Regions from separate parts of the Ramlibacter sp. GS1-15 genome, predicted to be linked through region 2. Evidence: predicted binding sites of a transcription regulator. Region 2 holds the regulator's gene; the other holds the start of a gene.
What was found. The regulator HrcA, encoded in region 2, represses chaperone genes, less so after heat shock. The targets are predictions, from matches to a motif close to TTAGCACTCNNNNNNNNNGAGTGCTAA.
Positions count from the first base shown of each region.

Region 1: the regulator HrcA is predicted to act here: its motif matches at 9,441-9,467, upstream of AC3EF3_RS18290 (co-chaperone GroES).

Region 1 covers NZ_JBYNTU010000001.1:3,637,263-3,652,715, reverse strand. Annotated here, with positions in the region: gene AC3EF3_RS18330 (ABC transporter permease) at 1-922, shown strand, start outside; gene AC3EF3_RS18325 (ABC transporter ATP-binding protein) at 919-1,908, shown strand; gene AC3EF3_RS18320 (ABC transporter ATP-binding protein) at 1,905-2,897, shown strand; gene AC3EF3_RS18315 (GNAT family N-acetyltransferase) at 2,897-3,376, shown strand; gene zwf (glucose-6-phosphate dehydrogenase) at 3,378-4,832, opposite strand; gene pgi (glucose-6-phosphate isomerase) at 4,911-6,464, shown strand; gene AC3EF3_RS18300 (BPSS1780 family membrane protein) at 6,486-7,289, shown strand; gene groL (chaperonin GroEL) at 7,367-9,010, opposite strand; gene AC3EF3_RS18290 (co-chaperone GroES) at 9,038-9,331, opposite strand; gene AC3EF3_RS18285 (porin family protein) at 9,591-10,157, opposite strand; gene AC3EF3_RS18280 (cupin domain-containing protein) at 10,445-10,918, shown strand; gene AC3EF3_RS18275 (plasmid stabilization protein) at 10,920-11,249, opposite strand; gene AC3EF3_RS18270 (phosphomannomutase/phosphoglucomutase) at 11,466-12,845, shown strand; gene AC3EF3_RS18265 (hypothetical protein) at 12,837-13,697, opposite strand; gene AC3EF3_RS18260 (GNAT family N-acetyltransferase) at 13,706-14,632, opposite strand; gene AC3EF3_RS18255 (glycosyltransferase) at 14,685-15,453, opposite strand, start outside.
Region 2 covers NZ_JBYNTU010000001.1:3,252,733-3,268,185, reverse strand. Annotated here, with positions in the region: gene AC3EF3_RS16325 (tetratricopeptide repeat protein) at 1-1,046, opposite strand, end outside; gene mutM (bifunctional DNA-formamidopyrimidine glycosylase/DNA-(apurinic or apyrimidinic site) lyase) at 1,083-1,898, shown strand; gene AC3EF3_RS16315 (dynamin family protein) at 1,950-3,917, shown strand; gene mutY (A/G-specific adenine glycosylase) at 3,914-4,948, shown strand; gene rapZ (RNase adapter RapZ) at 4,945-5,826, opposite strand; gene recN (DNA repair protein RecN) at 5,823-7,469, opposite strand; gene AC3EF3_RS16295 (NAD kinase) at 7,471-8,364, opposite strand; gene hrcA (heat-inducible transcriptional repressor HrcA) at 8,414-9,433, shown strand; tRNA gene AC3EF3_RS16285 (tRNA-Ile) at 9,424-9,500, shown strand; gene AC3EF3_RS16280 (cytochrome b) at 9,512-10,063, opposite strand; gene AC3EF3_RS16275 (cupin domain-containing protein) at 10,238-10,702, shown strand; gene AC3EF3_RS16270 (GGDEF domain-containing protein) at 10,751-11,977, shown strand; gene AC3EF3_RS16265 (Mpo1-like protein) at 12,057-12,377, shown strand; gene AC3EF3_RS16260 (LysR substrate-binding domain-containing protein) at 12,374-13,315, shown strand; gene AC3EF3_RS16255 (CaiB/BaiF CoA transferase family protein) at 13,350-14,531, shown strand; gene AC3EF3_RS16250 (hydroxymethylglutaryl-CoA lyase) at 14,528-15,433, shown strand; gene AC3EF3_RS16245 (Bug family tripartite tricarboxylate transporter substrate binding protein) at 15,446-15,453, shown strand, end outside.

The sequences.
Region 1 (15,453 bases), 380 kb from region 2:
GACCCCGGGGTTCCTCAGTCGCGCCTGGCACAGCGACGTCGGCTACAGCTTCCGCACCTCGCCCGTCGCGCTGGGTGCGGCGGCGGTGGCCTTCGTGTGCATCTTCGCGGCGGTGTTCGCCCAGTGGGTGGCGCCGCACCATCCGTTCGACCTTGCGACGCTGGAACTCGGCGATGCGTTCCTGCCGCCGCGCTGGATCGAAGGCGGCAGCGCCAAATACCTGCTGGGCACGGACGACCAGGGCCGCGACATCTTCTCGGCGCTGATGTTCGGCGCGCGCATCTCCCTGGCCGTCGGCGTGGCGTCCGTGATCGTGTCGATCGTGATCGGGGTCAGCCTCGGCCTGCTCGCCGGTTTCATCGGCGGCCGCACCGACGCGTTCATCATGCGCGTGTGCGACGTGGTGCTCTCGTTCCCCTCGATCCTGGTGGCGCTGCTGATCGCCGGCGTGGGCCGAGCGATGTTTCCCAACGCCAACGATGTGGTCGCCTTCGTCGTGCTCGTCATGGCCATCTCGCTCGCGGGCGGCGGCGGCTGGGTGCAATACGCGCGCACCGTGCGCGGCTCGACGCTGGTGGAGCGCAACCGCGAGTACGTGCAGGCCGCGCGCGTCACGGGGGTGTCATCGCTGCGCATCATGCGGCGCCACGTGCTGCCGAACATCCTCGGGCCGGTGATGGTGCTCGCGACGATCCAGATCGCCACGGCGATCATCACCGAGGCCACGCTGTCGTTCCTCGGCGTCGGGGTGCCGCCGAACTCGCCATCGCTCGGCACGCTCATCCAGACGGGGCAGAAGTTCCTCTTCTCGGGCAACTGGTGGATCACCGTCTTTCCCGGCGCGATGCTCGTGCTGATCGCGCTGTCGGTGAACCTGCTGGGCGACTGGCTGCGCGACGCCCTCAACCCGAGGCTGAGATGAGCCTGCTCCAGGTCCAGGACCTCGTCGTCGAATTTCCCTACCGCCGCGGCACCCTGCGTGCGCTCGACAACATCAGCTTCGAGATCGCTCCGGGCGAAATCCTCGGCGTGGTCGGCGAGTCGGGCGCAGGCAAGTCGCTCACGGGCGCCGCCATCATCGGCCTGCTCGAGCCGCCCGGGCGCATCGCCTCGGGCCAGGTCCTGCTCGAAGGCCAGCGCATCGACAACCTGCCCTACGAGCAGATACGCCGCATCCGCGGCCGCAAGATCGGCGCGATCTTCCAGGACCCGCTCACGTCGCTGAACCCGCTCTACACGGTGGGCCGGCAAATCATGGAAACGATCCAGGCGCACCTGCCGGTGGACAACGAGGAGGCGCGCCAGCGCGCGATCGGCCTGCTGGAGGACACCGGCATTCCCGCCGCCCGCGAACGCATCGACCACTTCCCGCACCAGTTCTCCGGCGGCATGCGCCAGCGCGTCGTCATCGCACTCGCGCTCGCGGCGCAGCCCAAGTTGGTCGTTGCCGACGAGCCGACCACCGCGCTCGACGTCTCGATCCAGGCACAGATCATTTCCCTGCTCAAGCGCGTGTGCAAGGAGCGCGGCGCGGCCGTCATGCTGATCACGCACGACATGGGCGTGATCGCCGAAACCTGCGACCGTGTCGCCGTGATGTACGCCGGCCGCATCGCGGAGATCGGCCCGGTGCACGAGGTGATCAACCAGCCCGCGCATCCCTACACGATGGGACTGATGGCGGCCATTCCCGACATCACGCAGGACCGCGAGCGGCTCTACCAGATCGACGGGGCGATGCCGCGCCTCAACGCGATCCCCGCCGGCTGCGCCTACAACCCGCGCTGCCCGCGGGTGTTCGACCGCTGCCGCATCGAGCGCCCCGAGCTGCTGGCGGCCGGTGCGACGCGCGCTGCGTGCTGGTTGCACGACGCCGCGTCCGGTGTCCCGGTCAAGGTGGCCGCATGAACGCGCCGCTGGTCCAGGCGCGCGACCTCGCGCGAACGTTCGACGTTTCGCCGCCGCTGCTCAACCGGCTGATCGAGCGCACGGGCCGGCGGCTGCTGCGCGCCGTCGACGGCGTGAGCTTCGAGATCGCCAAGGGCCAGACCCTCGCGCTGGTCGGCGAGTCGGGCTGCGGCAAGAGCACCGTGGCGAAATTGCTCGTGGGCCTGTACGAGCCCTCGCACGGCAGTGTGGCGTTCGACGGCGAGGACGCGCACGCGGCATACCGCGCCGGCAACCGCGCGATCCGCCGTCGCATCCAGATGATCTTCCAGGACCCGTACGCGAGCCTGAACCCGCGCTGGACCGTGGAGGACATCGTCGGCGAGCCGCTGAAGGAGCACGGCATCATCAGCGACCGGGAGCAGCTCGACGACAAAGTGGCGCGGCTGCTCGCATCGGTGGGACTGGGCGCCGCCGACATGGACAAGTACCCGCACCAGTTCTCCGGCGGGCAGCGCCAGCGCATCTCGATCGCGCGCGCGCTCGCGACCGAGCCCGAATTCCTGGTGTGCGACGAGCCCACCTCGGCGCTCGACGTCAGCGTGCAGGCGCAGGTGCTCAACATCATGAAGGACCTGCAGCGCGAGCGGGGCCTCACGTATCTCTTCATCTCGCACAACCTCGCCGTCGTGCGCCACGTGAGCGACCAGGTGGGTGTGATGTACCTCGGCCGCATCGTCGAGCTCGCCGGCAAGCACCAGCTGTTCGGCAACCCGCAGCACCCGTACACGAGGATGCTGCTCGAGGCGATCCCGAAGATGCACGCCACCGGCAAGTCGCGAACGCCGGTGCAAGGCGAAGTGCCGAACCCGCTCAACCCGCCTGGCGGCTGCACCTTCAATCCCCGTTGCCCGTTCGCCAACGAGCGCTGCCGCGTCGAGCGGCCGGCCCTGCTCGAACTGCGTGGCGTGCGCGTCGCCTGCCACGCCGTGGAAGAAGGGCGCATCTGATGCCGCTCGAACTCGCCTTCCGGCGCGGCGAACCGCGCGACGCCGACACCATCGCCGCTTTCAACGCGGCGATGGCGCGCGAGACCGAAGGCAAGGACCTCATTCCGGAAGTGATCGGAGCGGGCGTGCGGCGCCTGCTCGCCACGCCGTCGCTCGGCTTCTACCTCGTCGCGGAACGCCAGGGCGAGGTGATCGCCTGCCTGATGGTCACCAACGAATGGAGCGACTGGCGCAATGGCCTGTTCTGGTGGATCCAGAGCGTGTACGTGCAGCCGGAGTTCCGCCGGCAGGGCGTGTACCGGCGGCTGTACGAGCACGTACGCGCGCTGGCGCAATCCGACGCGTCGGTGTGCGGCTTCCGTCTTTACGTCGAGAAGGAGAACGAGGCCGCGCATGCGACCTACGCCTCCCTCGGCATGAAGGAGACGGATTACCTGATCTACGAAGAGCTTCGGCCGGGCATCCGCTTCCTGAAGTAGCTCAGCATTCCTCCGACCAGCAGTGGCCGTCGCGCGCAATCATCGCGCTGGCCGCACTCGGGCCCCACGTGCCCGCCGCATACGGCCGCGGTCCGCTCGGATCGTTCGCCCAATATTCCAGGATCGGCTCGACCCAGCGCCAGGCTTCTTCCTGCTCGTCGGCGCGCACGAAGAGGTTCAGGCGCCCGTCGATCACGTCCATCAACAGCCGTTCGTAGGCACCCACCCGCTCGGAGCCGAAACGCTTGTCGAAATCGAGGTCGAGGTGCACGGGCGAGAGCAGTTGCGTGCCGCGCCGGCCATCCTGCCCCTGCGCGAGCAGGTGCAGCTCGAGCCCGTCCTTCGGCTGCAGGTGGATCACCAGCTTGTTCACCGCGCCCACCGGCGCCTGGTAGATCGGATGCGGCGTCGGCAGGAAGTTGACGACGATGCGCGCATCGCGCGATCCCAGCCGCTTGCCGGTGCGGATGTAGAAGGGCACGCCGGCCCAGCGCCAGTTGCCGATGTCCGCGCGCAGGGCGACGAAAGTCTCCGTCGTGCTCTCTGCGGCGACGCCGGGCTCTTCGCGATAGCCGGCCACCTGCTCGCCGTGCACGCTGCCCGGCCCGTACTGCCCGCGCACCACCTGCTGCGCCAGCGCTTCCGGCGTCCACGCCTTCAGCGAGCGCAGCACCTTCAGCTTCTCGTCGCGGATCGCGTCGGCGTGCGCGTTGATCGGCGGCTCCATCGCCATCGCGCACAGCAGCTGCAACGCGTGGTTCTGGACCATGTCGCGCAGTGCACCCGTCTGGTCGTAGAAGGCGCCGCGCTTTTCCACGCCGAGGTCCTCGGCGATCGTGATCTGGATGTTGGCGATGTTCTCGCGCCGCCACAGCGGCTCGAAGAGGGCGTTGCCGAAGCGCAGCGCGAAGAGGTTCTGCACCGACGGCTTGCCCAGGTAATGGTCGATGCGAAAGATCTGCCGTTCCGGCAAGACGCGCCGCACCGTCTCGTTGATCTCGCGGTTGGAGGCGAGGTCGTGGCCCAGCGGCTTCTCCAGCACCAGCCGCGTGTTGGGCGTGTTCAGCCCCGCAGCGGCCAGCTGCTCGCAAGCGCTCATGAACAGCGACGGCGCCGTGGCGAGGTACATCACCACCGTGTCGGCGCGCCGCTCGTGCAGCGTGGCGGCCAGGCGCTGGAAGTCCTCGGGCCGGGACAGGTCCATGCGCAGGAAGTGCAGCAGGCGGGCGAAGCGGTCGAACTCCTCGGCATTGGGCCGCTTGGCGAGATCGACCTCGTCGAAGCGCGACCGGATGAGTTCGCGGTACTGGGTGTCCGAGAGGTTGTCGCGGGCCACGCCGATGATGCGGCCGTCGGCCGGCAGCGTGCCGTGGCGGAAGGCCTGGAACAGGGCGGGCATCAGCTTGCGCCAGGCGAGGTCGCCGGTGCCGCCGAAAACGATCAGGTCGAAGCTCATGGGCGTTCTAGTTGTTCGGGATGAAGGCTAACTTTAGCGACTCCGCGCGGCAGAGGTGGGGACGCAGATAATCCGCGCATGATCGATGCCATCTCCCGCCCCCATTGCGACCACACGCAAGCCTGGTTGTCGCTGCGCGAGCATTTCGACAAACAAGGCCGCTTGCTGGACGTGCGCGACGCCTTTCGCGCCGAGCCGAAGCGCTTCGAGACCTATTCCCAGCAGGCGCCGCGCGTTTTCGCGGACCTGTCGAAGAACCTGATCGATGCGCATACCCGTTCGCTCATGCTCGAGCTGGCGCGCGAATGCATGCTGGAGCGCCACCGCGACGCGATGTTCGCAGGCGAGCCGGTCAACAACACCGAGCGGCGCGCCGTGAAGCACTGGCTGCTGCGCATGCCCAAGGGCGCGAGCCGCGACCCCGATGCGCGCGCGGTGCACGAGACGCTCGATGCGATGCTCGATTACGCCGAGCGCGTGCGGGGCGACGCGCGCATCACGGACGTGGTCAACATCGGCATCGGCGGCTCCGATCTCGGCCCCCAGATGGCCGTGACCGCGCTGGCCGATTTCGCGATCCCCGGCAAGCGCTTCCATTTCGTGTCAAACGTCGACGGTCACGAGCTCGCCGCGGTGCTGGCGCAGGTCAAGCCCGAAAGCACGCTGTTCCTGATCGCGTCCAAGACCTTCACGACGATCGAGACGATGACCAATGCACGCTCGGCCAAGGCCTGGTTCGAGCAGCAGGGCGGCACCGATGTCGCGCGGCATTTCGGGGCCCTGACGACCAACGTGAAGGCGGCGGGCGAATTCGGGATAGCGACGACCTTCGGTTTCTGGGACTGGGTGGGCGGCCGCTACTCGATGTGGTCGGCGATCGGCCTGCCCATCGCGATCGCCATCGGCGCGGAGAACTTCCGCAAGCTGCTCGCCGGCGCCCATGAGATGGACGAGCATTTCCGCACGGCACCGCTCGATGCGAACCTGCCGGTGCGGCTGGGGCTGCTGGACGTCTTCTACCGCGGTTTCTTCGGCTTCGCGAGCCGCAGCGTCGCGCCGTACCACAGCGGCCTGAAGCGCCTGCCGGCCTACCTGCAGCAGCTCGAGATGGAAAGCAACGGCAAGCGCGTGGACGCCATGGGCCGGCCGCTGACCGTGTCGACATCGCCTGTCGTTTGGGGCGAGCCGGGCACGAACGGGCAGCACGCGTACTTCCAGATGCTGCACCAGGGCACGGACGTGGTGCCGGTCGAGTTCATCGCCGTGAAGCATGCGGCGCATTCGCTCGCAGGCCATCACGACCAGCTGCTGGCCAATGCGCTCGCGCAAGCGCAGGCGCTGATGCAGGGCAAGGCTGACGCCGGCGGCCACAGGGACTTTCCCGGCAACCGGCCCAGCACCTTCTTCATCCTCGAGAGGCTGGATCCGGCGAGCCTGGGCGCGCTGGTCGCGATGTACGAGCACCGCGTTTTCACCAGCGGCTCGATCTGGGGCATCAACAGCTTCGACCAGTGGGGCGTGGAGCTGGGCAAGGTGCTCGCCACGGACATCGCGCCGCGGCTGGCGAGCGGCGATGAGGCCGGCCTCGATCCTTCCACGGCCGGCCTCCTGCGCCGGGTCGCCGGCCGCTGACGGCCTGCGGCAAACTCTCTTGTGCTGACCGACAGGCGCGGCATACTCCGCGGCGGTTCGATCCGAACTGCACCACGACTGGAGGGAACAACAATGGAGGACACGGCAATCGGAACCGGCGCCAAGCGCGCGGTGGAAGCCGGACGCGGAACGGCCTGGTGGACGCAATCCTGGGCGCTTTTCATGAAGAACCCGGGCATGTGGCTGATTTTCGGCGTGATTTTCGTGATCGGGTTCTTCGTACTGGGCTGGATTCCCTTCATCGGGGGCCTGATCGCGACGGTTCTGGGCCAGGTGATCGCCGGCGGCTGGATGCTGTCGGCCCGCAAGCTTGACGGTGGCGGCTCGCTCGAGGTCGCGGACATGTTCGCGGGCTTCAAGGACAAGCTCAACCCCTTGTTGGTGCTGGGCGCCCTGGCTGCCGGGGCGACGCTCGTCATTGTGCTGGTGATGACCCTCATGGGGGGCGGCGCCGTGATGGGAATGATGGCCGGCGGGGCCGCCCGCAGCGCGGGGGGAATGATGGCGGGCGCCGCTTTCGGCATGCTGGCCGTGCTGGTGGGACTGGTGCTCGGCTTCGTGTTCGCGATGGCCCTGTGGTTCGCGCCCGCGCTGGTCGTCTTTCGCGATGTGGCGCCGGTGGATGCGCTGAAGGCCAGCTGGTCCGCGACTTGGGGAAACGTCGGCGCGTTCCTTGTCTACGGCCTGATCTGGATCGTCGCTGCGGTCGTGGCGTCCATCCCTTTCGGGCTCGGCTGGTTCGTGCTGATGCCGCTCACCATGCTGGCCATCTATTCTTCGTACAAGGACATCTTCGAGTCCTGATTCCCGGCCCGCACGGTCGACGCCAAAAAAAAAGCGCCCCGAGGGGCGCTTTTCTCATGGCGAGGCACGCCCGGACATTACATGTCCATGCCGCCCATTCCACCCATGCCGCCCATGCCACCGGGCATGGCGGGCGCTTCTTCCTTCGGCGCTTCGGCGACCATCGCCTCGGTGGTCAGCATCAGCGACGCGACGGACGCGGCGTTCTGCAGCGCGGTGCGGGTCACCTTGGTCGGATCGAGAATGCCCATCTCGATCATGTCGCCGTAGGTGTCGTTCGCGGCGTTGAAGCCGAAGTTGCCCTTGCCTTCCAGCACGCGGTTGACCACCACGCTGGCTTCGCCGCCGGCGTTGTAGACGATCTCACGCAGCGGCGACTCGATGGCCTTGAGCACGAGCTTGATGCCGGCTTCCTGGTCGGCGTTGTCGCCCTTGATGGCGCCGGCGGCCTGCTTGGCACGCAGCAGCGCGACGCCACCGCCGGCCACCACGCCTTCTTCCACCGCCGCACGCGTGGCGTGCAGGGCGTCTTCGACGCGGGCCTTCTTTTCCTTCATCTCGACTTCGGTCGCGGCACCGACTTTGATCACGGCCACGCCGCCGGCCAGCTTGGCCACGCGCTCTTGCAGCTTCTCGCGGTCGTAGTCGCTGGTGGCTTCCTCGATCTGCACGCGGATCTGCTTGACGCGCGCTTCGATGTCCGCGGCCTTGCCGGCGCCGTCGATGATGGTGGTGTTTTCCTTGCCCACTTCGATGCGCTTGGCCTGGCCCAGCTCGGCCAGCGTGATCTTCTCGAGCGTCATGCCGGTCTCTTCGGAGACGACCTGGCCGCCCGTGAGGATGGCGATGTCTTCCAGCATGGCCTTGCGACGGTCACCGAAGCCGGGCGCCTTGACCGCCACGACCTTCAGGATGCCGCGGATGGTGTTGACCACCAGCGTCGCGAGCGCTTCGCCTTCGACTTCTTCCGCGACGATCAGCAGCGGGCGCGAGGCCTTGGCCACCTGTTCGAGCGTCGGCAGCAGGTCGCGGATCGACGAGATCTTCTTGTCGTACAGCAGCACGAACGGGTTCTCGAGGATGGCGGACTGCTTCTCGGGGTTGTTGATGAAGTAGGGCGACAGGTAGCCGCGGTCGAACTGCATGCCTTCGACGACATCGAGTTCGTTGTCGAGCGACTTGCCGTCCTCGACGGTGATCACGCCTTCCTTGCCGACCTTGTCCATCGCGTCGGCGATGATCTTGCCGATCGACTCGTCGCTGTTGGCGGAGATCGAGCCGACCTGGGCGATTTCCTTGGACGTCGTGGTGGGCTTGGACTGCTTCTTCAGCTGCTCGACCAGGGCCGTCACGGCCTTGTCGATGCCGCGCTTGAGGTCCATCGGGTTCATGCCCGCGGCCACGTACTTCATGCCTTCGCGAACGATGGCCTGCGCGAGCACCGTGGCGGTCGTCGTGCCGTCACCGGCGTTGTCGCTGGTCTTGGAAGCGACTTCCTTGACCATCTGCGCGCCCATGTTCTGGAGCTTGTCCTTCAGCTCGATCTCCTTCGCGACCGACACACCGTCCTTGGTGACGGTGGGGGCGCCGAACGAGCGCTCGAGCACCACGTTGCGGCCCTTCGGACCCAGCGTGACCTTGACCGCGTTGGCCAGGATGTTCACGCCTTCGACCATGCGATGACGCGCGTCCGCGCCGAAGATAACGTCTTTAGCTGCCATTTGATTTTCTCCTTGGGATCAGCCTGATTACTTCTCGACGACCGCGAACAGGTCGTCTTCCTTCATGACCAGCAGTTCGTCGCCATCGACCTTGACGGTCTGGCCGCTGTACTTGCCGAACAGCACGCGGTCGCCGACCTTGATGTTCAGGGCGATGAAGTCACCGGTCTTCTCGCTGCGCTTGCCCGGGCCGACGGCCAGGACTTCACCCTGGTCGGGCTTCTCGGCGGCGTTGTCGGGAATGACGATGCCCGAGGCGGTCTTGGTCTCGTTTTCCAGGCGCTTGACGATCACGCGATCGTGCAGGGGGCGAAGCTTCATTGCATCTCCTTGAATGACTGACGGAAGGACATCAAAAAACGCCAACGATCCAAAGAAAGTTAGCGCTTATTAACTTGCGCTTGGGCTGAGTGGCCGGCCAGCTCTGCTGTTAGCACTCAAATCCAGCGAGTGCCAATGATAAGGCCTTTTGGGGGCGTTTCAAGAGACCGGCGCCCTCGCGAAACGCAAGCTCCTGCGGCGTCCCGGCCAGAAAGAAAAATGCCCGCCGGCGGCGGGCATTCGTGCGCGATGCGCAGGATCAGAAGCGATAGCCCAGACCGATGGTGAAGCCGTCGATCTTCGTGTCATCCTTCTTGAAGTAGCGCATGTAGTCGACGCCCACGTACATCTTCGGCGAGATGTTGAAGTTGGCGCCGACGCCATAGGACACGCTGCTGTCGCTGCCGCTGTCCGACGCCGAGAAGCCCGCCACCGAAGCGGCGGTCCGCACGCGGGTGTGGGCGTAGCCCAGTCGGCCGAACACTTCGAACGCGTCGCTGATCATTGCCTTCGGCTTGACGTAGATGCCGACGATGTGGCGAACGTCTTGCTGGACATCGACCGGCACGCCGGCGAACGTCGTCGAGGTGCTGTCCTTGCGCACGCCGAACCCCAGCATGCCTTCGACAGCGAAGTTCTCATGGAAGTTGTAGCCGACGATGCCGCGCAGCATGGCGGGCTTCACGCTGATGCCCGAGTCGGAAATCTTCAGCGTGCTGTAGCCCAGCTCGCCATAGGTGGTGCCGGTGACGGTGGAGCGGGTCTGGGCCTGGGCGGCGCCGGCCATCAGCATGGCAGAGGCGGCCGCGATCGCGATCAATTTCATTCTTCGTTCCCTATTGGATGTTGCGGACCCGGGTATCGGGTCCGCGGCCAGTCTAGCCAGCGTGCTCATCCGTCGGCAAGAAAAGGAATGGCTGGCGAGTCATTTGCGTGGCGACCGTGCGACGGTGCAGCCAGGGCGCTCCCACAATCTGCGGAGCTGTCGGCCAGGAATTGATGCCAATTCCAATGCTGCGCTGCCGGTCAGAAGCGGACCTGCATGAGAATGTCGGCGCCAGGAGCCCGCTCGCAATTTGGCCGAGACCGAGGCTGCACGCAGTGGAGCCGCTCATGAAAATCAACCAACGCGTCATCAACATCGACGAGCTGAAGCTCGAAACGTTTCAGCACGGCAAGAAGTTCGAGACGCGGGGCGCCCGAGTCGGCCCGCTGCTCGGTGCCAAGGACCTGGGCTATTCCTATGACGTGCTGCCGCCGGGCAAAGCGGGCTGTCCGTTCCACAGCCACCGCGCGGAGGAAGAGATGTTCTTCATCGTGCGCGGGCGCGGCAAGCTGCGCTACGGCAGCGAAACCCGGCCGATCCGCGCGGGTGACTTCATCTGCTGCCCGACCGGCGGGCCCGATACGGCCCACCAGATCGTGAACGACTCGGACGAGGAGCTCGCGTACATCTCCGTCAGCACCATGATGCCCGCGGAGGTCTGCGAGTATCCGGATTCCGGCAAGATCGGGGCCTACGGCGGCGGGGAGATCCGCCACATGACGCGTCCTGCCCAGGCGCTCGACTACTGGGACGGCGAGTGACTCACTTCGAGTCGACCGCTCGCTCGAGTTCGTCCTTCGTCATCGTCGAGCGGCCGCTGATGCCCTTGCGCTTCGCTTCTTCGTAAAGCTGGTCGCGCGTGCGGCCGCCCTGGCCGCGGTGCGAGCGCTGGCCACCGCGCCTGGGTGCCGGCATGTCCGCGAGCGACTGCGCGCTCGCATGTTTCGCTTCCCCGTGCTGCGCGCGCTCCTTGTTCACGACCCGCGCCGCGATTTCCTCGGCCGTCTTCTCGTCCTTGCCGTGCTTCTCGTAGCCTTCCTTGATGTGTTCGTACTGGCGCTCGCGCTTGTTGCTCCAGGCTTTCTGCGGCATGGCATGCCTCCTTTCGATCGGTGATGGCTGGCCTCTTGTGCGGCCCCGGCGGCGTCTTCTCCCATGCTAGGCACGAGCTCGCGGCGCGCACTAGGAGGCCACGGTGTTGCGCTGTCGGACAAGTCGTATCCGCGCAGCTCGGCCTGGGTCGCCGGCGGTTGCGCTTGATGAGCTTCGCGCCTCACTAGAATCGTTCGCACTGCTTCGCCTCGCACCGTGCACACCCCCGGCATCTTCAAGGCCTACGACATACGCGGCGTCGTGCCCGTGGCATTCGACGAGGAATTCGCGCGCCGGCTGGGACGCGCGTTCGCCGGGATGGCACGCGCCGAGCATCAGCTTGTGGTGGCCGTCGGCCGCGACGGCCGACTCAGTTCGCAGGCACTGGCCGATGCCCTGATCCGCGGGCTCGTGGCCGGCGGCGTCGACGTGATCGAGCTCGGCGCCACGACGACACCGATGCTGTACTTCGCCGCCTGCACGCTCGCGCGCAGCGGTATCCAGGTCACGGCCAGCCACAACCCGCGCGACCACAACGGCTTCAAGCTCGTGCTCGCCGGGCGCACGGTCCATGGCGACGAGATCCAGCTGCTGCGCCAGCGCATCGAAGCCGATAGCCCCGTCGCGCCGCCGCGCCCCGGCCGTGTGGTGCGAGCCGACGTGCTCGACGCCTATGCCCATCGCATTGCCGGCGACGTCAAGCTCGCGCGGCCGATGAAGGTCGTGATCGATTGCGGCAATGGCGTCGGCGGCGCGTCGGCGCCCCAGGTGCTGCGCGCGATCGGCTGCGACGTCACGGAACTCTTCTGCGCCGTGGATGGCCGCTTTCCCAACCATCATCCCGATCCCGGCAATCCCGCGAACCTGCAGGACCTGATTGCGAAGGTGCAGGAGGCGGGTGCCGAGCTGGGCCTGGCCCTCGACGGCGACGGCGACCGGCTCGGCGTGGTGACGCGCACCGGCAATGTCGTCTATCCCGACCGGCAGTTGATGCTGCTGGCCCGCGACACGCTCGCGCGTGTGCGCGGCGCCCCCATCGTCTTCGACGTGAAGTCGACGCAGCGCCTGCCCGAGGTGATCGCCGCCGCCGGCGGTCAGCCGGTCATGGGGCCGAGCGGCTATGTGCTGGTGAAGCAGCGCATGAACGAGCTTCAGGCGCCGATCGCCGGCGAGATGAGCGGCCACATCTTCTTTCGCGAACGCTGGTACGGCTTCGACGACGGCACCTACGGCGCATGCCGGCTGCTCGAAATCCTGTCGCGCCACCCCGACGCGAGCGCCGTGCTCGATGCGCTGCCCGGAAGCTGTTCGACCCCGGAACTGCATGTGGCATGCGCGGAAGGCGAGGCGCATGAGGTGGCGCGCGCCCTGCCGGCGATCGCCGACTTCCCCGGCGCGCAGGTCTGCACCGTGGACGGCCTGCGGGTCGACTGGCCCGACGGCTTCGGCCTGGTGCGCGCCTCCAACACGAACCCGGTGCTGACGGTGCGCTTCGAGGGCCACACCGAAGCGGCCATGCGGCGCATCGAGCGCGACATGATGGCGCTGCTTCGCCGCGTCAAACCCGATGCGAAGGCGGCGCTGCCCTCACACTGACGCCTCGTGCAGCGCGAGCGGCGCGCCGGTGCGCGCGCAGAGCTCGCGCCGATGGCGAACCCAGTGCTCCGTCATCCACTCGTCGGCGGGGCGATCGTAGTAGTCCCACGCGATGTGCCGGGCGTTCAGGCCGACGAAGTGGGCGCCGCACCGGCCGAGATACGGGCTGTGCGGAAAGAACGGCGAGCAGATCGACACTTCGTCGACGCTGACCACGTGCAAGCTTCCGGCCCGCCACAGGGCCGCGGCCTGCAATCCCTGCTCGTCCAGCTCGGAGGCGAAGACCATGGGCGCGCCCAGCTGCTGTTCCCGCGCGCCGATCGTGCGCAGCAGCGCCCTCTCGAGATCGAACCCCGGGGGCAGGCCGCGGATGCCGGAGTTGAGCGCCGGCTCGCGCGGGGCCATCGCCGCGAACTGCCCGCAAGCCGCGCGCACGTCCTGCGCCAGCAGGCATTCGCCGCGCTGCGCGGCGCAGGCGAGCCACTGTTCGATGGAAGGCGGCAACGCCCACAGGATCGCGTCGTTGTCCAGCGCGACCTCGAAGCGCTGCGGAAAGAGGCGCGCCGGCGCGAACTTCCAGCCGGTGCCCTCGGCCATGTTGCGCGCGAGGATCGTGCGCAGGAAAGCGGGAACATCTCCCGCCGTCACCTGATGCCACCCGACGGCGTGCGGCACGGGGCCGGTGCGCTCGCGCGCCTCACGCACCGGAACCGTGTTGACGCACACGGCGTAGCCGGCACCCGGGCCGAAGACATGCCACGCGCCCCAGATCGACAGGCGCAACGCCTCGAAGCCGCGGTCGCTGACGTCGCCGATGGTCCAGCGCACGCCGATGGGAAACTGCAAGGACATGACACTTCCTAGGGATTGATGTCCAGCGCGAACATCGGTTCGTCGTTCGCGCCCCAGCGGTACTTGTAGTCTTCGGCGCCGCGCAGGAAGTCGAACGCGCTCGCGCCTTCGGCGGTTGCCGCATCGATCGCGTGGCCGATCAGGAGCGTGCCGGGGCTGTAGATGGAAAAGGCGGGATCGAAGCCGCCGATGTACCAATACCAGCGCCGCCGCGGCACGCCCGGTGCATCGGCGAGGGCAAGCGCCATGCCGACGATCTCGCCCTCGAAACGAAGCGCGAGCAGGCGCAGCAGCCCCAGCGCCAGAAGTTGCGGCGCGGCCTCGCGGTGCGCGGCGAGGACACCCGGCTCGCCGAACACGCCCGGCAAGCCGCGCCGCGCCCATCGCTTCGCATGCAGCGCGGCAAGCGCACCCAGCAGCGCATGCGTGTTGCTCGCGTCCGCCATCTCGATGCGAGGGGCGACGTCGCGTGCCGCGCGACGGCGGCAATAGGCGAGGCTCTTCGCCATCGGCTCGGGCACCCGCGCCGGCAAGGGCAGCACCGGATTCGCCTCGCATGCCCTCACGCCCATGCGCCACGACGCGGGCCAGCGGCAGCGCAGCAGCACCGCGTGCTGCGCAAGCTGCGGCCACTCGAGCACGTCCCATTCGCCGCGCAGGGCCTCGACGTGCTCCACGATGGCCTGCGCGACTTCGTCTTCGCGCCCGGGGTCGGCCAGCGCATCGATGCGATCGGTCGTCCCGATCCCCAGCGGGAACAGGTGGCGCACGCCACGGCCGTCGCGGAAGATGTACAAGGGCGCAAGGCCCACGAGCTCGCCGTCGTCCGCATCGCGCACGGCCAGGCTCGCCAGCTCGCCGCAGCCCACATGCGTCCACCAGGGCCGCAGCCAGGCCGGCGACTGGAACGGGGTCGCGCGCGCGCGGCGCCACAAGCGTTCCCAATCCGGGCGCAGGCTGTCGAGCGCGTCCGTCGAGGTCAGGACCTCAAGCGAAGTCGACCGTGTGCGCCGCGAGCTGGTGATAGACATCGAAGTACTGTGCCAACATGCGCTTCACGTCGAACCTTTCGCGTGCGACCGCGTGGCAGCGGGAGCGCGCGATGTGCTCGCAGCGCGCGATGGCCGCGGCCATGGCTCCGGGCGAGTCCACGAGAAAACCCGTCACCCCCTCTTGGACGATCTCGGTCAGCGCGCCACTCGCATAAGCGATGACCGGCGTGCCGCAGGCCAGCGCCTCCATCGCAACCAGCGAACTTGTCTCCGGGGCCAGGCTCGGCACGAGCAGGCAGTGCGCGCGGGCCAGCAGGCGGTGCTTCATGCGCGGCCCGACCGGGCCGACGAAACGGCGGGCGTGGTCCAGCCGTGGCCGGATCTGCGCATCGAAATAGTCGCGGTGCGCCTCGTACGGAAACACCTCGCCGGCGAGCAGCACGGGCACACCCGCGATCCGGCCCGCGTCGAGCGCGGCATGCCAGTTCTTCTCGGGGCAGATGCGCCCCAATGCCAGCGCGAACCCTTGACGGCGCACCCGCGGCACACGATCGCGAACGGGTACGCCGTTGGGGATCGGTGCCAGCAGCCGCGCACCCGGCGGGCACTGCGCATGCTGGCTGCGCGAGACGCAATGCAGGTGCACGTCCTCGCGTGCAGGGTCGAACGCGCGTGGTGGATACCACGACGGCGGCAGGTGCAGCGTGACGACGATCGGCACGTCACCGGGCGGCGGCAAGTACTCGAAAAAATCCAGGCCGTGC
Region 2 (15,453 bases):
TTGTCCAGCCAGGCGTTGGCCAGCGTGTAGTCCTTGCGCTTTTCCGCCAGGCGCGACAGCGACAAATAGGCCTGCGCTTCGCCGGTGCGACGCTCGTCGGTGGGGCCCTGCGCCCTGGCCAGTTCCAGGTAGCGCTTGAGCGATGCCTCGGCCGCCGCATCCTGGTTGTCCTGGAGCTGCAGCGTGCCCTGGACCAGCCAGGCCTCGGGGTAATCCGGTCGTTGCGACGTCACGGCCTTCACCTGGTCCGCCGCCTCGGCGTAGCGCTGGCTGTCGACCAGCACCCGCGCGTAGGCCATGCGCAGTTCGGGAAGCGGCTTGCCCGCGAGGTACTGCTTGAACAGCGCTTCGGCCTCCGGCTGTTTGGCGTCGACCATCTCGAGCGCCAGCAGGGCCGGGCCTTGGGCTTGCGGATCGACCGCCTGCGCGCGCTTCACCGCGTCCCCGGCGCCTGCGGGGTTGCCGGCCAGCAGGCGCAGGCGCCCCACGGCCGTCCAGGCCGCAGCGGCGGTGTCCTTGTTCTGCAGCGCGTCGGACAACGCTTGTTCAACGACGGCGGCGGCGGCCTTGCGATCGACCGCGCGCGCATACAGGCGCGGCACGCTCACGAGCACCGCGTTGCGCTCGCCCGCCGGCGTCAGCTGGATGGCGGCCCGCAGCGGTTCCGCCGATTCCGGCAGGCGATTGAGCAGCACGAGGATCTGCAGCACGAAGCGGTTGGCCTCCTGCGACTGCGGGAAGGCCTGCTTCCACGCGCGCGCGGCCTGCAGCGCCGCATCGCCCGAGCGGGCCTGCAGGGCGAGTTCGACGGCGCGCTGGTACAGCGCCGGGTCGCCCGTCTTGCGCGCGGCATCGAGCAGGAGCCCCACGCCGGTGGCGGATTCGCCCTCCGTGGCGCTCATCTCGCCGACGAGCAGTTCGTAGAACAGCTGCGCGTCGAGGGCGGATGGCGGGGGGACGGGATCGGGGGTGTCTTCGGCCGCGCAGGCGCCGGCGCCTGCGGCAAGCAGCGCGAACGCCAGCGCGGCCAGGGGGAAACGCTTCATCGACCCATGATAATGCAGCGCCGTCAACGCAGTGCCATGCCCGAACTGCCCGAAGTCGAAGTCACCCGCCGCAGCTTTGCCGACCGGATCGCCGGGGCGCGGATCGAGGCCGTGCGCAGCGGCAAGCCGCTGCGCTGGCCGCTCGGGATCGAGCCCGAGACGCTGGTCGGGCGCGTGGTGCGCGGCGTGCGCCGGCGCGGCAAGTGGCTGCTCGTGGACCTGGACCACGGGCTGCTGCTGCTGCACCTGGGCATGTCGGGCAGCCTCAGCTTCGCGACTACGCAGCCCGCGGCCGGCACGCACGACCACTTCGACCTCGTCACCACGCAAGGCACCCTTCGCCTGAACGATCCGCGCCGCTTCGGGGCGGTGGTCTATGCCCCGCGCGAGGAATCGCCCGAAGGCGCGAAGCTGCTGGGCGGCCTGGGCGTGGAGCCGCTCACGCACGAGTTCGACACCGCCAGCTTCCATGCGCAACTGAAGCGCCGCCAGGCGCCGATCAAGCAGGTGCTGCTCGCGGGCGACGTGGTGGTCGGCGTCGGGAACATCTACGCCTCCGAGGCGCTCTTTCTCGCGGGGATCCGTCCCACGCTGCCGGCCGCGCGCATCAGCCGGCCGCGGGCGGAAAAGCTGCGGCAGGCGATCCGCGACGTGCTGACGCGGGCCGTGGACAAGGGCGGCAGCACGCTGCGGGATTTTTCCAACGCGCGGGGCGAGACGGGCTATTTCCAGCTCGAAGCGATGGTGTACGACCGCGCCGGCGAACCCTGCCGGGTGTGTGGCACGCGCATCAAAAGCATCCGCCAGGGCCAGCGCGCAACGTATTACTGCCCGCATTGCCAGAAATCCTGAGCAGTCCACTGGGGCTGGGTGCTATATTGTTCAGCTAGGGACTTTGCAGTAGTGGCCACTTCCTTCAACGACCAGTTCGACCGCCACGGCGCGTGGCGGCGCGAGTTCGCCTTGCGCCTGAAGCTGCTGTCCGAATGGCTGAAGGATCACGAGCTCCTCGATTCCGCCGTCGAAGAGCGCCTCAAGCGGCTCGAAACGCAGATCCGCTCCGACAAGGTGATGGTCGCCTTCGTCGCCGAGTTCTCGCGCGGCAAGTCCGAGCTGATCAATTCGATCTTCTTCGCCGGCTACAAGCGGCGCATCATGCCGGCCAGCGCGGGCCGCACGACGATGTGTCCGACCGAGCTGGGCTACGACCCCGACGTGCCGCCCTGCCTGCGCCTGTTGCCGATCGAGACGCGCCTGCAGCCGCAGCCGCTGATGGAATGGCGCGCCGTGCCGGACAAGTGGACCCGCATCGACCTGGACGTGAACGACCCGGCGCAGCTCGCGCAGGCCTTCGAGAAGGTCTCCGAAGTGCGCCACGTGGGCAAGGACGAAGCGAAGGCGCTCGGCTTCTGGCACGACGACCGGCCCGAGGACAACCCGATGGTCGGCGCGGACGGCCAGGTGGAAATCCCGCGCTGGCGTCACGCGCTGATCAACATCGCGCACCCGCTGCTCAAGCAGGGGCTGGTGATCCTCGACACGCCGGGCCTCAACGCCATCGGCGCCGAGCCGGAACTGACGGTGAACCTGATCCCGCAGGCCCATGCGGTGGTGTTCATCCTCGCGGCCGACACGGGCGTGACGAAGTCGGACCTCGCGATCTGGCGCGAGCACCTGGTCGCGGAGACCGAGAACGTCGATTCGCGCCTGGTCGTCCTGAACAAGATCGACACGATGTGGGACCAGCTGTCCACGCCGGATCAGATCGAGGCGCAGATCGAGCGCCAGCGTGCGACCTCGGCGGAAGTGCTGGGCCTGCACCCCGGCCAGGTGATCCCGGTGTCGGCGCAGAAGGGCCTGCTCGCCAAAGTCACCCACGATGCCGAGCTGCTGCGGAAAAGCCAGCTGCCGGTGCTCGAGCACGCGCTCGGCCATGGCGTTCTGGGCCAGCGGCAGGACATCCTGCGCGCGGCCGTCGCCACGGGCGTCGGGGAACTGCGCGCCGAGGCCGGGCGTTCGATCCATATCCGCCGCCGCGACCTGGCCGAACAGTTGCTCGAGCTGAAGGGCCTGCGCGGCAAGAACCTGGCGGTCATCCGGCACATGCGCTCGCGCATCCAGCAGGAACAGCGCGATTTCGACGCGAGCGGCGCGCGCATCCACGCCGTGCGCTCGGTGCACACGAAGCTGCTGCGCGACGTGTTCGCGCTGCTCGGCACATCGACGATGAAGGCCGAGATGGCGGAGCTGACGAAGGCGCTGCGCCAGCCCGGAATCAAGCTGGGCGTGCGCAAGGCCTACGCCGCGACCTTCGAGCGGCTGCGCACGGGGCTGCAGAAGGCGCAAGCCATGAGCGCCGAGATCCAGTCCATGCTCACGGGCACCTTCCGCCAGCTCAATGCCGAATACGGCTTCTCGCTGCAGGCGCCGCGCGAGCCCGAACTCGCGCGCTACGAGCGCGACCTCGACCTGGTCGAACGCAGCCACATGCAGTACCTGGGCGTGACCAACGCTTTCCGCCTCGCCCAGCCCGAGTTCGCGGACCGGCTGGTGCGCGCGCTCGCGACGCGCTTGCGCGTGGTGTACGAATCGGCGCTCGGCGAAGTGGAGCTGTGGAACAAGTCCGCGGCCGCCCAGCTCGATGCGCAGCTGCGTGAGCGCCGCCGCAACTTCACGCGCCGGCTGGAGGCCATCGAGCGCATCCAGCAGGCCGCCAGCGGCCTGGACGAGCGCATCGGGGAAATCGGCCTGCAGGAAGCCGCGCTGAACGAGCTCGACGCCAAGCTCACCGAGCTCACCGACCACCTGGTGCAGACGCCGGAACCGGTCACGCAACCGGCGCCTCTCGAGCCCCTCCGCAAGACCGCATGACCGCACTCGTCGCGGGATTCGCCGGCCGCATCGTGCGCTGGCAGCAAAGCCATGGCCGCAGCCACCTGCCGTGGCAGGCGACGCGCGATCCGTACCGCGTGTGGCTGTCGGAGATCATGCTGCAGCAGACGCAGGTGGCGACGGTGCTGGACTACTACGGGCGCTTCCTCGAACGTTTTGCCGACGTGCGGGCGCTGGCGCGCGCGAGCGAGGACGAGGTGCTGTCGCTGTGGAGCGGCCTCGGCTACTACAGCCGCGCGCGCAACCTGCACCGCTGCGCGCAGGAGGTGGTGGCGCGCTTCGGCGGCGAGTTCCCGCGCACCGCGGCGCAACTCGAGACGCTGCCCGGCATCGGCCGCTCCACGGCGGCGGCGATCGCCGCCTTCTGCTTCGGCGAACGTGCGGCCATCCTCGACGGCAACGTCAAGCGCGTGCTCTCGCGCGTGCTGGCGTTCGACGGCGACCTGGCGAGCAGCGCGAACGAGCGTGAACTGTGGTCACACGCGCAGGCGCTGCTGCCCAGGCGCGATCTCGCCGCGACGATGCCCAGCTACACGCAAGGGCTGATGGATCTTGGCGCGACGGTGTGCCTGGCGAGGAATCCCTCGTGCCTTCTCTGCCCCGTGGCGGACCTGTGCAGGGCGCACCGCGAAGGCGACCCGGTGAAATATCCCGTGAAGACGCGCAAACTGAAGCGCACGGCGCAGTCGCTCTGGCTGTTGCGCGCGCAGGACCGCGACGGCGCCGTGTGGCTGCAGAAGCGCCCGTCATCGGGCGTGTGGGCCGGCCTGTACTGCCTGCCGGCGTTCGACAGCCGCGAAGCCCTGGAAGCGGCGGCGCCATCGAAGCTCGAGCTGCGCGAAGAGCCTGCGTTCGTGCACGTGCTCACGCACAAGGATTTGCACCTGCACCCCGTGGGACTGCGGTTGACGCGCAGGCAGCGATTGCCGATCGCGGGGGAGTGGATCGAGGCGGGCGCCTGGCCCGGGCTCGGCCTGCCCGCGCCGATTCGCAGGCTGCTGGAAGCCTAGATCGCGTCCAGCTCCCGGTGGCGCTTCAGCGTCACCCACTTCGGCCCGAACGCCGCGGCCAACCGCTCGACGAGATACACGGAACGGTGCTGCCCGCCGGTGCAGCCGATCGCCACGGTGACGTAGCTGCGGTGATCCCGCGCGAGCGGCTCGAGCCACTGCGCGATGAACTGCTCGATGTGCCGGTACATCTGACCGACCTCCTCGTGCTGTTCGAGGTACTGCACGACGGGAGCGTCGCGGCCGGTGAGGTCCTTGAGCTGCGGCTCGTAATGCGGGTTGGGCAGCATGCGCACGTCGAACACGAAATCCGCATCGACCGGGATGCCGCGCTTGAAGGCGAAGGATTCGAACACCAGCGTCAGGCGCGAGGCCGGCGCCGACAGCAGCGACTTCACGTGCGCCTGCAGCTGCGAATTGCGGATCATGCTGGTGTCGATCACGTGCGCCTGCTCGCGCAGGTCCGACAGCAGCTCGCGCTCGAGCTCGATCGCATCCACCAGCGCATGCTGCTGGTCGAAGTTGCGGGCGACGTCTTCCTGGCCCTGGCCCGACAGCGGGTGCCGCCGCCGCGTCTCGGAAAAGCGGCGCACCAGCGTGTCCGTCGTCGCATCCAGGAACAGCGAACGGATGCTCACGCCCTGCGCCGCGAGCTCGCGCAGCTGCTGCGGCACCAGCGGCAGCGACGTCGCGCTGCGTACGTCCATCGCAATCGCGACGCGGTCGGCGTTGTTCCGCTTCTCCAGCGCGACGAAGTCCCGCAGCAGCTCCGGCGGGAGGTTGTCGACGCAGTAATAGCCGGCATCCTCCAGCGCACGCAGTGCCACCGACTTGCCGGAGCCCGACATGCCGGTGATGAGCACGAGCTCGAGGCTCATCCTGCCCCCGAGAGCATTTCCTTCGCGTGCGCGAGCGTGGTGCCCGACAGGCGCTCGCCGCCCAGCATGCGCGCGATCTCGGCGACGCGATGCTCGCCCAGCACGCCGGTCACGCTGCTGGCCGGGCCTTTCGCATCGCTCTGCTTGGCCACGACGAGGTGGTGGTCCGCACAGGCGGCGACCTGCGGCAGGTGCGTCACGGCCAGGACCTGCCTGTCGCGCCCCAGCTGCTTCATCAGGCGACCCACTGTCTCCGCGACGGCGCCGCCGACACCGGCATCGACCTCGTCGAAGATCAGGGTCTGCGCCGTGCCCAGGCGGCTGGTGGTCACGGCGATCGCCAGCGCGATACGCGACAGCTCGCCGCCGGAAGCGACCTTGCCCACCGGTCGCGGCGTGCTGCCGGCATGGCCGGCGACGAGGAACGCCACCTCCTCCAGGCCGCTCTGCTGCGGCTCGGCGAGTGTCTGCAATTGGACTTCGAAACGGCCACCCTGCATGCCCAGGCCCTGCATCGCCGCGGTCACGGCCTTGGCCAATTGCGGCGCCGCCTTGGTGCGGGCTTTCGAGATGGAACGTGCGGCCGCGAGGTAGGCCGCCTGCGCCTGCTTGTCTGCCTGCTCCAGCGCCGCGAGGTCCGCGGCCGCATCGAGCCTGGCGAGTTCTTCCTTCCACGACGCGAGCAGCGACGGCAGCTCGGGCGGCGTGCGCCGATACCGCCGCGCCAGCGACATCCACAGCGACATGCGCTCGTCCAGCTGCGCGAGCCGTTGCGGATCAAGCTCGGTCTTGCGCAGGTAGGCGTGCAAGGTGTGCGCCGCGTCTTCGACCTGCGCGAGGCTGGAGGCGAGGACTTCCGCGATCTCGCGGAACTGCGGCTCGACATGCTCCTGCGCCGACAGCAGCGACTGCGCCTGCGCCAGCGCGCGCGACGCACTGCCTTCCTCGCCTTCCATCGCCTCGATCGCGCCTTGCGCCGCCTCGATCAGCGATTGCGCGTTCGCGAGCCGCGTGTGGCTGCCATTGAGCTCGTCCCACTCGTCGGTGCCGGGGGCCAGCTTGTCGAGTTCGCCGATCTGCCAGGCGAGCCGCTCGCGCTCGCGCGACAGCGTCTCCTGCGCGGCGCGGGCATCGGCCAAGGTCTTCTGCGCGGCGCGCCACTTCTGCCACGCATCGCGCACGGGCTGGACGTCGACAGCGGCGTAGCCGTCCAGCAGCTCGCGCACGGCATCGGCGCGCGTGAGGCTTTGCCAGGCGTGCTGGCCATGGATGTCGACCAGGCTGTCCGCCAGCTCGCGCAGCTGCGTCGCCGTCGCCGGGCTGCCGTTGATCCAGGCGCGGCTCTTGCCCTGGTTGTCGATGCTGCGCCTCAGCAGCAGTGCGTCTTCCCGCTCGAACCCGGCCTCTTGCAGCCACGGCACGAGCGCGGCCGGCAGGTCGAATTCCGCCGTGATCTCCGCGCGCGCCGCGCCTTCGCGCACGACGCTGCTGTCGGCTCGCGCGCCCAGCGCGAGCTGCAGCGCATCGACCAGGATGGACTTGCCCGCGCCGGTCTCGCCCGTCAGCACGGAAAAGCCGCCAGCGAGCTCCAGTTCGAGCTCGCGCACGATCACGAAATCGCGCAAAGCGATCCGCCTCAACATATCAGGAGTGCCCCTCGTTCCAATGAAGCTTCTTGCGCAAGGTATCGAAGTAGGTCCAGCCGCGCGGGTGAAGGAATCGCACGCGATGCTGTGACCTCTTCACCGTGATCCGGTCGCCGTGCAAGAGCGACGCCAGCGACTGCATGTCGAAATTGGCGCTGGCGTCGCGGCCGGACACCAGCTCGATCGTGACCTCCGACGCATCGGGCAGGACGATGGGCCGGTTGGACAGCGTGTGCGGCGCGATCGGCACCAGCACCCAGCCCGGGGTGGACGGATGCAGCAGCGGGCCGCCGGCGGACAGGGCATACGCCGTCGAGCCGGTGGGCGACGCGACGATCAGGCCGTCGGCGCGCTGGTTGGCGACGAAGTGGCCGTCGACCTCCACGCGAAGCTCCACCATCCCCGAGGTGGCGCCGCGGTTGACGACCACGTCGTTCATCGCCGTGGCCTCGAACACGCAGTCGGTGCCGCGCATCACGCGCGCCTGCATGATGCTGCGGTGGTCCTCCTCGAACTGGCCGGCCAGCATGGGGCCCAGGGCCTCGCGAAAGCCCCCGAGCGGGATGTCGGTGATGAAGCCCAGCCGCCCCTGGTTGATGCCGATCAGCGGCACGCCGTAGCGCGCCAGCTGCCGGCCCATGCCCAGCATCGTGCCGTCGCCCCCCACCACCAGCACCAGGTCGCAGTTGGTGCCGATGCCGGGGACGTCGAGTTCGGTGTAGCCGGCCAGGCCCGAGGCCAGCGCCGTCTCGCGCTCCAGGGCCACGGTGCAGCCTTGCGCCATGACGAATTGCGCGATCTCCTCCAGCGCCGCGCGCGGCGAACCGGCGGACCCCGCCACCGAGGCGTGGTACTTGCCGATCAGGGCGATCTGGCGGAAGACGCATTTCATTCGGAAATTAGAGCATTAAAAGGGGCGCGCTCGCTAGAATTGGCTCGACATGCTCGATGACCGTGCCAAGCTGTTGTTGAAAGCCCTGATCGAGCGCTACATCGCCGAGGGGCAGCCGGTGGGTTCGCGCACCCTGTCGCGCGCCTCCGGGCTGGAGCTTTCGCCCGCCACCATCCGCAACGTGATGGCGGACCTCGAGGAGCTCGGGCTCATCGCCAGCCCCCACACGTCGGCGGGCCGCATCCCGACGGCGCGCGGCTACCGCCTGTTCGTGGACACCATGCTCACGGCCCGCCGCGACGAACTGGCCCACGCGCCCCAGCTGCCGCCCGACCAGCCGCAGCGCGTCATCGCCCATGCGGCACAGCTGCTGTCGAACATGTCGCAGTTCGTCGGCGTGGTGATGGCGCCACGCCGCAGCTCCGTGTTCCGCCACATCGAATTCCTGCGCCTGTCGGACCGCCGCTACCTGGTGATCATCGTCTCGCCCGAGGGCGACGTGCAGAACCGCGTCGTGCACACCGCGCACGACTACACGCAGTCGCAATTGATCGAGGCCTCGAATTTCCTGACCGCCAACTACGCGGGCATGACCATCGAGCAGGTGCGCGAGAAGCTCAAGACCGAGGTCGAGCAGCTGCGCGGCGAGATCGCCGACCTGATGCAGGCGGCGGTTCAGGTCAGCACCGAGGCGATGCGCGAGCAGGACGAGGTGGTGATCTCCGGCGAACGCAACCTGCTCGCCGTTTCGGATTTCAGCCACGACATGAACCACCTGCGCCGCGCCTTCGACCTGTTCGAGCAGAAGACGCAGCTGATGCGGCTGCTGGACATCTCGGAGCAGGCCGCCGGCGTGCGCATCTTCATCGGCGGCGAAAGCCAGGTGGTGCCGATCGAGGAGCTCAGTGTCGTGAGCGCGCCTTACCAGGTGGACGGGCAGGTCGTGGGCACGCTGGGCGTGATCGGCCCCACCCGCATGCCCTACGACCGCATGATCCAGATCGTGGACATCACCTCCAAGCTGGTGAGCAACGCGCTCAGTCACAATAAGGGCCCCGAGGGCCGTTAGCTCAGTTGGTTAGAGCAGGGGACTCATAATCCCTTGGTCGCTGGTTCAAGTCCAGCACGGCCTACCAGTCACCCGCCGTCAGCCGTCACGCGACGGCAGCATCGCCCGCAACACGCCATCGCGCAGCAAGAAGTGGTGGTACAGGGCGGCGGCGGCATGCAGGCCCGCCACCCACAGGATCGCGTCACCCAGCCAGCCGTGCAGCCCGGCGACCTGCTGGCCCAGCGCATGCGATTCCGCCAGCCATGGACCGATGTTTCCGCCCAGCCACGTCAGGGCGTGGCCCTCGAGCCATGCGCCGGCAATGGCCGTGAGCGGCACCAGGAACAACAGCACATAGAGCAGCGCCCGGACGGCCTTCGCCGCCGCGCCCATCCAGCGAGGCATCTCGGGCGGATCGGGCTGCGGGTCGAACGCGCGCCAGCACACGCGCACGAACGACAGCAGGAACACGCTCAGGCCGAGCGTCTCGTGCAGCCGCCGCCCGAATTCGCGCGCATCCGAATAGACGCGCGATTCCGGACCGCCTGGACCGTAGATGAACGCGGCCAGCACGAGGATGGCCGTGAGCCAATGCAAGGACTGGGCGACGGGGCTGTACCTGTTCTTCGTGCTGATCCGTCCGGTCATGGCTTGCAGTCTAGGTCAACACCGCTTCCGCGGTGTTGACGCCGGGCAAACTGTGTATCGCGCGGTCGATGCGGTTGTGCCACGCAGGCTGCGGGTGGACAATCCCGCACGCCTCGCCGGCGCGGCGTGCCACCGGTGGGGAATCAATCGCTCTTGCGCGCCGAGGAGATGGCCATGTTCCGATTGCCCACCCAAGCGTTGCTGTCCTGTGCCGCGGTTGCGGCCCTGTCCTTGTCCGCGCCGGCCTGGGCCGTCCATGGCGGCGAGGGCCTGAAGTGGGGCGATGCACCGCCGGTGCTGCCCAAGGGCGCGAAGCTCGCGGTGCTGCAGGGCGATCCGAGCAAGCCCGGCCCGTTCGTGATGCGCCTGCAGACGCCCGCGGGCTACAAGGTCGCGCCGCACTGGCATTCGCAGACCGAGAACGTCACGGTGATTTCGGGCAGCTTCATGGTCGGCATGGGCGAGAAGTTCGATGCCAAGGCGATGAAGACGATGAAGGCCGCCGATTTCGGGTCCATCCCCGCCAAGCAGCCGCACTACGCGATGGCGAAGACGCCGGCGGTCATCCAGATCCACGGCGAAGGCCCGTTCGACCTGACCTACGTGAACGACAAGGACGATCCGACCAAGGCCAAGTAAGCGTTCGGCCCGATTCGGCCGTGGGCCCGCCACCGGCATACTCGACGGATGAGCATGCTGGCGGTGGGGTTCTGGGGCGCTTACTTCGGCGCGGTGGCGCTGTCCGGCGTCGCCGCGCTGCTGGCGTTCACACGCTCCGCGCGCCGGGTGGCGCTCACCGGGGCGCTGTCCGCTTTCCTGTCGGCCGCCTATGCGCTGGCCTTCCTCGGGTGGGTGCCTTTCGCGGAGGGCGATGCGCTGCTGCGGCTGCAGGCGCATGTTGCGGCTGTCACGGCAGCCGTCCTCGGGCTCATGTTGTTCATGCTGCTCGACTCCTTCCGCACGCCCGCCGGCGTCGCGCGCAGCCGCATCGTGCTGGCCGCGCTGGCCGGCGCGGTGATCGCCGTCGGCTGGCTGCTTCCGGCGCAAGACGCGCTGTGGCTCGCCCTGGCGCTGGAATCGCTGATGGTCTTAGCGGGGCTGGCCGTGTCGCTTCGCAGCGCCTGGGGCGGCGAGCGCGAAGGCCGGCTGGCGCTGGCCGCGCTTCCCTGCATGTCGGTCGCGCTGGCGGGCCTCGACTGGTACGCCTTGCATCCCCGGGACACGCCGTGGCAGGTGCATGCGGCCAGTGCCGTCGCCAGCATCGCGTACCTCCTGTGCATGGCGGCGGCGATGTGGTCGCGCTACGCCTACCTGATCGAAGTCAGCACCGTGATGACGCACGGCCCCAACTTCGACCCGATCACGCGGCTGCCTTCGCACGAGCGTACCGGGCTCGCAGTGGGCGATTCGTTCGGCAGCGACGGACGGCCTTGCGGCGTCATCGTGGTGTCGATCGACAACCTCGGCGTCGTCGAGCAGTTGCATGGACGCGCCGCCTACAACCATGCGCTGTTCGTCTGCGCGTCGAGGCTGCGCAAGCTGGCGCTGCCGGGGGTGGAGCTGGCGCGCGTGCCCGATGACGGCTTCCTGCTGCTGGCGCGCCGTCCGCGGGATGCGCAGCAACTGATCGATCATGCGCTGCGGGTCAAGCGCCGCCTGTCGCGGCCGGTCGTGCTCGGCACGAGCGGCGAATTGCTGCAGCTCGAAACCAGCAACGCGAGCTGGGAGGCGCGTATCGGCATCGGGTTGCTCATGGCGCCGGCCGAGATGCCGCCGCGGCTCGCGATCGCGCAGGCGAGGGCGATGTCGCGCTCGGCCTGGGGCTACGCGAGCAACATCGCCTGGTACGACAACGACGCCGAGCAGATCGCGGAGCTGCCGGTACCGGGCATGGCGGTCCCGCGCACCGGATGATCCGGCACCTGGTCGAGTAGCCATCGCGCGCCGAATCGGCGAAGATCGCGGTCACGGACGCACGCGAAAGGAGACCGCGATGAAGTTCGACTCGTTCCGGCAGTTCTACGCCTATTACCTGACGCAGCACGCGAACCCCGTGTGCCGCACGCTGCATTTCATCGGCTCGACGCTCGTGCTGCTCACGCTCGCGGTCGCAATCGCCACGCGCAACGGCTGGCTGCTGATCGCGCTGCCGTTCATCGGCTACGGCTTCGCCTGGGTCGGCCACTTCGGCTTCGAGAAGAACAAGCCGGCCAGCTTCGGCCACCCGGCCTGGAGCTTCGCCAGCGACTGGGTGATGTGGTGGCAGATGCTGACGGGCAAGGTGCCGTTCTCGGGCACCCTGGCCGCCGCTTGACGCCCTCGTTCAATCCGGCGCGCTACGACCTGCTGTCGATCCGCATCGCGGTCGCGTGCGCGCAGCACGGGTCACTGTCCGCGGCGGCCGCTGCATCCAATCTCGCGCTGGCCGCGGCCAGCCGCCGCTTGCGCGAGCTCGAGGATTCGCTCGGCGCACCGCTGTTCGAGCGCCATCGCCGCGGACTGATCCTCACGCCGGCCGGGCACATCTTCGTGCGCCATGGGCTGGCGCTGCTGCAGGCCGCGGAGCGCCTGGGCGGCGAGCTGCGCGATTTCGGTCAGGGCGTTGCGCGCCACGTGTCGCTCTGCGCCAGCACCGCGGCCATCAACCAGTTCCTGCCGCCGCTGCTCGCGCAGTACGCGAAGTTGCAGCCCGGCGTGCGGGTCGATCTCGAGGAGCAGATGTCGGACATGGTGCCCGGCGCCGTGCGCGAAGGGCGCAGCGACCTGGGCATCTTCGTGGAAGGCGTGGACGCGCGCGGCATCGAAACACGCCTGTTTCGCGAAGACGAGCTGGTGGCGGTGCTGCCGCGCGCGCACCGGCTCGCGAAGTCGCGCCAGCCGCTGTCGTTCGCGCAGCTGCTCGACGAAGACTGGATCAGCCTGAACACCGGCGCCGCCATGTTGCTGGAGCTGCAGCAGGCGGCGCTGGCGGCGAACCGGCCGTTGCGGCTGCGGTTCCAGGTGCGCAGCTTCGACGCCGTGTGTCACCTGGTCGATGCAGGCCTGGGCGTCGCCGTGCTGCCGCGGGCGGCGGCCGAGCCGATCGCGCGCACGATGGCCCTGGTGCTGCGCCCCCTGGCCGAGGCGTGGGCGAAACGCCGCCTGCTGCTGGCGACGCGCGCCGGCCAGCAGGACGAGGCGGTGCGCGCCCTGGCCGGCTTCCTCGCGCAGCCTTCGCCGAATGCGAAGGCACAGCGCCGCAAACGGCAATAGACGGCGTCGGCCCGCAGGCGGACACTGCGCCGCCATGACGCACACGGCAGACAAGACGCAAGGGCCCGCCGCGCTCGCCGGCCTGAAAGTCCTCGAGCTTGGCCAGCTCATCGCGGGCCCGTTCGCGGGCAAGACACTCGGGGACTTCGGCGCCGACGTGATCAAGATCGAGCCGCCCGGCACGGGCGACGCGCTGCGCAACTGGCGCCTGCTCAAGGACGGCACGTCGCTGTGGTGGCAGGTGCAGTCGCGCAACAAGAAGTCGGTCGCGCTCGACCTGAAGGACCCCAAGGCGCAGGAGGCCGTTCGCACGTTGGCGGCCGACGCCGACGTGCTGATCGAGAACTTCCGTCCCGGGCAGATGGAAAGCTGGGGCCTGGGCCCGGACGAACTGCGGGCGCTGAACCCCGGCCTGATCATCCTGCGCATCAGCGGGTACGGGCAGACCGGCCCGTACCGCGAGCGGCCCGGCTTCGGCGTGATCGGCGAGGCGATGGGCGGGCTGCGCCATCTGACCGGCATGCCGGGCGAGGTGCCGGTGCGCGTGGGCATCTCGCTGGGCGACACGCTCGCGGCGCTGCACGGCGTGATCGGCGTGCTGGTCGCGCTGCAGCACCGCCATCGCACGGGGCAGGGCCAGGTCATCGACGTCGCGCTGTACGAGGCCGTGTTCAACTGCATGGAAAGCCTGCTGCCCGAGTACAGCGTGTTCGGCGCGGTGCGCGGGCCGGCCGGCAGCGCGCTGCCCGGCATCGCGCCGAGCAATGCGTACCCGTGCAGCGACGGCTTCGTGCTGATCGCGGGCAACGGCGACAGCATCTTCCGGCGGCTGATGGAACTGATCGGCCGCATGGACCTGGCGAACGATCCGCAGCTCGCGCGCAATTCGGACCGCGTGGCGCGCGTGGCGGAGCTCGATGCCGCGATCGCCGGGTGGACGCGGCGGCGCAGTTTGGCCGAAGCGCTAGCCGCGCTCGCCGCCGCTTCGGTGCCCGCGGGCCGCGTGTACACGATCGCCGACATCGCGGCCGATCCGCACTACCAGGCGCGCGGCATGATCGAGCAGGTCACGCTGGCCGACGGCACGCGCGTGGCGGTGCCGGGCATCGTGCCGAAGCTCTCGGTCACGCCGGGCGCACATCGCCGCAACGCGCCGTCGCTCGGGCAGGACACGCACGAGGTGCTCGCCGCGGCCGGGATCGAGGTTGCGGCATGACGCGCATCTTCTTCAACGAGGTCGCGCCGCGCGATGGCCTGCAGATGGAGCCCGCCTTCGTGCCGACAGCCGAGAAGGTCGCGCTGGTCGATGCGCTGTCGCAATGCGGCTTCGCCAAGGTCGAAGTGACCTCGTTCACCTCGGCCAAGGCGATCCCGATGCTCGCGGATGCGGAGCAGGTGATGGCGGGCATCGGCCGCGTACCGAGCGTGGAGTACACGGTGCTGGTGCCGAACGTGCGCGGCGCCGAACGCGCACTGGAGGTGCGGCCCGACGAACTCAACATCGTGATGTCGATGTCCGAGTCGCACAACCACGCCAACCTGCGCATGTCGCGCGAAGAGAGTTTCGCCAAGCTGGCCGAAGTGATCCGTCTCGCGCAAGGGCGCGTGCCGGTGAACGTGTCGCTCTCGACCGCTTTCGGCTGCCCGTTCGAAGGCGAGGTGCCGCAGGCCGAGGTGATGACCTGGGCCGATCGCTTCGCCGATCTCGGCGTGCGCGGCCTGACGTTCTGCGACACGACCGGCATGGCGCACCCGCTGCAGGTGCGGCGCGTGGCGGAAGAGGCCGTCCGATGTTTCGCCGGCTCGCAGCTCACCTTCCATTTCCACGACACGCGCGGCATGGGCCTGGCGAACCTGATGGCCGCGGTGGAGAGCGGCATCACCCGCTTCGACGCGTCGCTCGGCGGGCTCGGCGGTTGCCCCTACGCGCCGGGCGCGAGCGGGAACATCGCCACGGAAGACGCCGTGCACATGCTCGACGCGATGGGCTATGACACGGGGATCGACCTCGCGCGCCTCATCGACCTCGCGCGTGCGCTGCCGGGCCTCGTGGGGCACGCGGTGCCGGGACAGATCGGCAAGGCAGGGCGCATCCGCGACCTGCATCCCATTCACTGACAGGAGACAAGCATGACATC